DNA from 3 places in the Paenibacillus sp. P5_B5 genome. Region 1 is predicted to be linked to each of the others. Evidence: predicted binding sites of a transcription regulator. Region 1 holds the regulator's gene; each other region holds the start of a gene.
What was found. The regulator Rex, encoded in region 1, represses fermentation and respiration genes when NADH is low (regulators of the CRP and FNR family bind a similar motif). The targets are predictions, from matches to a motif close to TTGTGAAATATTTCACAA.

Region 1 (2,277 bases):
ATGATTTGCAAGAGGATCTAGGAGATCTACTTAAAGCGTTAGATAAATTAATGAATAAGATCAAAGATTATCAAGATGAATATGATTTACAAGCTTTTCTTACTGATTTTAATGGATATGTGAAAGAAATCGCACAATGTCGTGATAATATGAAAATTTTCATGGAAATGAAGGACAATAGTTTTGTATATTGGATAGAAGGAGGCTTGAATAATAAGAAGAGCTCCATCCTTCTAAGTTGTGTGCCTATTGATGTTAGTAAGCTCATGCAGGAATATGTTTTTGATAAAAAAGCAAGCGTTGTTATGACATCAGCAACTCTCTCGGTAGATAAATCGTTTCAATACACAGCTTCACAGCTAGGATTTAACGAAGAGAATGATGAAGATAAGCTGCGTACGGTTATGCTTCCTTCCCCCTTTAAATATCGTGAGCAAGCGCTTGTATGTGTTCCTAGAGACTTCCCTGGAATTAAAGGTTCGTCCGGAGATGTTCTGTTTATTGATAAACTAATTGGATCACTTTATGAAGTTGCACTTGCCACAAGGGGGCGTTTACTAGTATTATTTACATCAAACAAAATGTTGCGACAAGTTCATGGAGAATTGAGGGAACGACTTAAACCTCATGGTATTGGAGTGCTTGGCCAAGGGGTGGATAGTGGAAATCGCAGTAAATTAACTCGTTTATTTCAAGAAGGTAAGTCAAGTGTATTACTTGGAACTAGTTCTTTCTGGGAGGGAGTCGACATTCCCGGTAATGCGCTTACATGTTTGGCAATTGTAAGACTTCCATTTCAACCGCCAAGTCATCCGTTAGTGGAAGCTAAATGCGAGAACCTCAAGAAACAAAATAAAAATGCATTTATGAAATTTTCCGTACCGCAAGCTGTAATTCGGTTTAAGCAGGGCTTTGGCCGGCTTATTCGCTCGTCCCGAGATAAAGGTGTCGTAATTATTTATGATACAAGAGTTATTGAGACACGTTATGGGAGAAATTTTCTTTATTCACTACCAGGTCCGAAGATCGAATCTATGTATACCTCCCAAATTGTACCTAGTATCCAACAATGGATGGGAGAGAATCTTCTTGAAATCGATGAAAATATCTGATGCAGTTGTTCGCAGACTGCCAATTTATTTACGGTTCTTGAGTGAGTTAGCTACTAATAATGTGCTTACGGTTTCATCACAGGATTTAGGACAAAAGCTTAATTTAAACCCAGCACAAATTCGCAAAGATTTAGCTTATTTTGGGGAATTTGGCAAAAAAGGAATTGGATATGATGTGCTTTTCTTAATTGAAAAAATACGTCAAATTCTGAAGCTGGACAAGACATTATCTGTTGCACTTGTAGGTGCTGGTAACTTAGGTCGTGCATTATGTAACTACAATACGTATCTTAAGGATTCGATGAAAATAGTTGCTGTATTCGATTCTAATCCTGAGCAGCATGGCAAAGTGGTTAACAATTTAATTGTACAACCAATGGAGCAGATCGAGGAAACGATTAAATTACTTCAAATTCGTATTGGTATTATTACGGTTCCTTCCGTGTCTGCACAACAAGTGGCTACACAGTTTGTTGAAGCGGGAGTAGAAGCTATACTGAATTTTGCTCCTGTAATAATTAAGGTTCCTAATAACATCCGCGTTCATCATGCTGACTTTACAACAGATCTCCAAAGCTTAGCTTATTATTTAGAATAAGCACATAAAATGAATAAGGTAGCATCTTCATTATTTGAAGTTGCTACCTTTTTTGTTAATTAGAAAGTAAATGAATCAACAAAAAAAGACGTCCATTAGGTCGTCTTCTAAAGGTTGTAATTTATAATACCCATCCGAACATGACTTTGTATAGTAGGTAACCCAGTACCATTGAAATAGGGATTGTGATTAGCCATGTGATGATCATTCGAATAACAGTAGCCCATTTCACCTCATGGAAACGAATAACACTACCTGTACCAATGATGGCAGATGTGATGACATGAGTTGTTGATAATGGCATATTCAAGAATGTTGACGTTTGGATAACAACAAACGATGTTAAATCTGAAGCAAAGCCATTGATTGGTTCAATTTTGATGATTTTGGATGAAACTGTTTTGATAATTTTCCAACCACCAATTGAAGTTCCTAGACCGATTGCTGTGGCAGCTAGAATTTTAACCCAAAGTGGCACTTCAAGATCGGTTTGGAATCCGCCTGCTACTAGTGCAAAGACGATGATACCCATTGCTTTCTGAGCATCATTACCCCCGTGCGAGAACG
Region 2 (2,277 bases), on a different contig from region 1:
GTTGCTCATACTGTGCTTGAAGCTCATTCATCCCGGGAACTGAACCTGAGAATTTACTGTAGGACAAGAAGCTCAGCATGTAAGGAATTTTGATCTCTGCGGAATTGTCTTTCTTTTCTGTATCAATGACAGCAAACACAGTCCAAGGCGCAGGGTCGGCGCTTGTATCCCACAGAGCTTCACTTGCTGCCATTTTCATAGGTTGTGTGTGCATTAAGTATTGTGCTTGCTGATGACCGTAAAGTGCTGTACCAGAAGAAGCAATTAACGCAACAATAATCGCGATTGAGAATGATTTTTTGAAGAAAGCTATATCTTGTTTCTTAAGCAACTTGAACGCGCTTATTCCTGCAATCAGGAAAGCACCAGTAGCAAATGCGCCTAGTACCGTATGTGGGAATTCCACCCACAGCTGTCCATTACCCAAGAGCGCGAAAACATCATTCATTTGTGCTCTTCCATCAACAATCTCCATTCCAACAGGTCTTTGCATAAAGGAATTCGCTGCTAGAATCCAGAATGCCGAGATTGTTGTACCAAAGGCAACGAGCCATATACAGGCTAAGTGAACCTTTTTGGATAACTTATCCCAACCGAATATCCATAAACCAATAAAGGTAGATTCCATAAAGAATGCTAGTAAAGCTTCAATAGCTAACGGAGCACCGAACACATCCCCAACAAAGCGTGAGTAATCTGACCAGTTCATTCCGAATTGGAATTCTTGTAAAATACCAGTAACAATACCGACTGCGAAGTTAATGAGGAAAAAATGTCCCCAGAACTTTGCCATTTTCTTGTACTTCTCGTCGCCTTTAACGACATACATCGTTTCCATGATAGCAATTAGTAGAGCTAAACCAATCGACAATGGAACAAAAATAAAGTGGAAAATAGTCGTTGAAGCAAATTGAAGTCTAGACAGGAAAACTACATCCAACATTTCACATTCCTTCTTTCTCTAATAGTATGAATCTGCCATTCTCAGAGGTTACAAAAAATAGAATTAATAATAGTCATTATTAATACCCTTGAGATATAATGTCAGATTTTCATCTATAAACATGTGATTATTATCACAATATACACGAAAGAAATCAATAAATACAGACCGTTCGCTTAAACGTCACAAAAAGGTAGAAAAAATAAGTCTAATTTGAGAAGAGTTCTAATTTAATGGAACCTCAGTTTAAGGGGTAAGTAATTTACGAGTAAATTTTATCCATTCCTGTGTAGCAAATGAAACATAGCGGTCTTTACGCCAAATAATGGCTAAATGCCATGGAATCTCCGGCTCTACGAGGGGAATGAAGCATACACGTGTGGGATCAAATCCCTGGCATATCGTCTCTGGCAATAGGGCAATACCTAGATTTGCTGCGACCATTTCGCGAATAAAATCCCACTGCGAGCTCTCGCACACTACATGTGGCTGGAACCCCGCACGCATACATTCAGCCGGAATACGGTCATGAAGGGCAAAATCCTCGCGAAATAGAACGAACAGTTCTTGTGATAGCTCAGCTAACCTCACTTCACTCCTGTTAGCAAGCGGATGCGTGGGATGGACAAGCACCATAAGTCTCCCTTTGACTATGGTAATAGAATGATAAATATCTGCCTTCGTCGGTAATAGACCAACGCCAATATCAAGCGCACCACTTTCTACATCCGCTTCAACTTTCTTTGCCCCTACTTCTACTAGCTCTACTGTGATTTCAGGATACTGCTCGTGAAACTGACCAATCACCTGCGGAAAGAAGCTCGAACCAGCCATTGGTGGTAGTCCAATCCGAATATGTCCTTTCTTCAAACTTCTAAGGACATCAAGCTCCGAAGATAGATTCTCGAATGCTGTTACAATGTGCTTCGCTTGCGCCAATATAACCTCTCCTGCATCCGTCAGCTCCACTCGTCTACCTGAGCGATCAAATAACTCGACGCCTAATTCCTCTTCTATATTCTTAATCATTTTACTGATAGTAGGCTGTGTTATATGAAGTTCCTCTCCCGCTTTCGTAAAGCTTTTCCAGCGAGCGACCTCTAGAAAGTACTGTAAATGACGGATATCCATCCTCTTAATCACTCCTTTGTATAGATAAAATGAATGGCAATGATTCTTTATATGTATTTTACCTATGATAACAGATTCCTTATACTTTTATAGGTTAGGGAGGTAAGTCATCATGATTAATATACTCAAAGTTTCCTGGCAGGTTGTCTTCTTGTCCATCATTGCTTACATCATGCATAAGCTCACAGACTTACTCCACTTAC
Region 3 (2,277 bases), on a different contig from region 1:
GGTAATGATAATCATTTTCACTTAATTCATTTAAAATCATATATAGGGGGATTTAAAGATCATGTTAACCACCAAACGAAACGGTAATTTTATTAAAATGCTCATATTAGCACTATCTATTAGCCTCTTGCTTGCAGGCTGTGGTAAGTCCTCAACTGATGCCAAGAATACACAAGATGCTACGCCAACTTCAGAAGAAACGCGTACCATCACCCATGCAATGGGAACAACAGATATCAAAGGAACTCCGAAACGAGTTGTTATTCTTACAAATGAAGGAACTGAAGCACTACTCTCTCTTGGAATTAAGCCCGTTGGAGCTGTTAAATCCTTTACAGGTGACCCTTGGTATGATCACATTAAAGCCGATATGGAAGGTGTAACAGTTCTTGGAGAAGAATCTCAGCCTAACATAGAATTAATTGCAAGTCTTAAGCCAGATCTGATTATCGGTAATAAAATGCGCCAGGAGAAAGTATATGAGCAGCTAAAAGCAATCGCCCCTACTGTATTCTCCGAAACACTTAGAGGTGAGTGGAAAGGGAACTTCGCTCTCTATGCTGAGGCGTTAAATAAGAAAGCAGAAGGCGAGAAAGTTATTGCTGCTTTTGACCAAAAGGTTGAAGATTTCAAAGTTAAAGCAGGAGATAAACTGAATCAGAAAGTATCGGTTGTCCGTTTTATGGGTGGCAAAACAAGAATCTACCTATCCGATACGTTTACTGGGATCATCTTTAAGCAGATCGGGATTGCTCGCCCAGAAACAAACTATAAGGATACATTCGTAGAAGAGATTTCGAAGGAACGTATTCCTGAAGTTGATGCAGATATGTTGCTATACTTCACCTATGAGACTGGGGATGACAAAGGCAATAAGCAAGCTGAAGAATTCATGAAAGATCCACTCTGGCAGAATCTAAATGTCGTGAAGAATGGCAAAGCATTTAAAGTCGATGATGCCATTTTCAATACGGCTGGTGGCGTTCGTGCTGCGAATCTAATGGTTGATGAGCTTTATAATATTTATCAAGTACAAAAATAATTCGTTATATCATAAAACCCATCCAGCAAACTAAATTGCTGGATGGGTTTTATTTTTATTTATACGAGAGCTTAAAACATATAGTCACATAAAGCTCTCTAATCGTGTGAGTATAATCACAAGTTTAGCTCAGATTAAGCTATAAAATTGTTTTAAGGATTTAATTTCTTTAAGGGGGACTATACATGAATAAAACAACTCATCAAACACTTGTTGCAGATATTGTTACAGCTATTCCACAAACAGCCGACTTGTTCCGAAAGCTGCGGATTGATTATTGCTGTGGCGGAAAAATCAGCTTGGAAGAAGCCGCTAAAGAGCGGAATTTAGACCTAGAGCAGGTTCTCGCAGATGTATTGAAGATCGAACAACACCAAGCTGCTCATGCATCAAGCAAGCCCCAATCACTTGATGAGGCTACGCTTATTGAACATATTCAGAAGAAGCACCATGCTTTTTTGCGTGAAGAACTACCGCAGTTGACACCATATGTAACGAAGGTCGCTCGCGTGCATGGCGATCATCATCCGCACTTACTGCGTGTACAGGAATTGTTCACAGCTTTAAAGAAAGAACTGCTCGAGCATACATTGGAAGAGGATCAAGTCGTATTTCCATTGGTGCTTCAATATACAAGCAATCCTGTGCAAGAAACGAGGGATCAGCTTATGCCATATCTACTCAATCTGGAAGAAGAGCATGACTCCGCAGGCAATCTGCTGAAGGAGCTGCGCGACATTACACACGATTATGAACCACCTGTAGACGCCTGTGGCACATACCGTCTTGTTTATCAACGCTTATCTTTGCTTGAGCAAGATACGTTTGAACATATCCATCTGGAGAATAACGTACTGTTCGACCAAGTGAGAGCTACTTTCCCAGCCTGATACTTGGATATATCCTTTCCTAAGAAGCCTACCTCTGCAATGTCCGCCTTCAACCCCTTTTCTAAGACCTGGGTTGAAGGCGGACATTCTTTGCTTTTAATTGTGTGCAATTTCGAATTCCTAATTTTTCTGCTACCACTTACGGTAAGGTCTTGTAGTTCCGGTTGCGGAAAAATAAGGCTATTGTACCTGGTCCGGCATGTGCACCAATGACACAACCGATACTATTGATCATAAAGTTCTTCAGACCATATTTTTCAACCAGTATAGATTTGAGTGTTTCTGCCGTTTCAAGATCATCACCATGTGAAATACCGATAAGCTGCTCTTTATCTTCTATATTAC

Region 2: a site for Rex is predicted at 1,065-1,082, ahead of AC1DOK_RS04380 (cytochrome ubiquinol oxidase subunit I). Genes of this name have one in related genera too.
Region 3: a site for Rex is predicted at 1,147-1,164, ahead of ric (iron-sulfur cluster repair di-iron protein). Genes of this name have one in related genera too.

The regions. Positions count from the first base shown of each region.
Region 1 covers NZ_JBFULK010000001.1:333,831-336,107, forward strand. The annotation lists gene dinG (ATP-dependent DNA helicase DinG) at 1-1,112, shown strand, start outside; gene AC1DOK_RS01735 (redox-sensing transcriptional repressor Rex) at 1,090-1,710, shown strand; gene AC1DOK_RS01740 (inorganic phosphate transporter) at 1,832-2,277, opposite strand, start outside.
Region 2 covers NZ_JBFULK010000002.1:366,647-368,923, reverse strand. The annotation lists gene AC1DOK_RS04380 (cytochrome ubiquinol oxidase subunit I) at 1-940, opposite strand, end outside; gene cidR (cidABC operon transcriptional activator CidR) at 1,190-2,074, opposite strand; gene AC1DOK_RS04370 (CidA/LrgA family protein) at 2,187-2,277, shown strand, end outside.
Region 3 covers NZ_JBFULK010000002.1:233,301-235,577, reverse strand. The annotation lists gene AC1DOK_RS03735 (ABC transporter substrate-binding protein) at 62-1,042, shown strand; gene ric (iron-sulfur cluster repair di-iron protein) at 1,228-1,932, shown strand; gene AC1DOK_RS03725 (DegV family protein) at 2,072-2,277, opposite strand, start outside.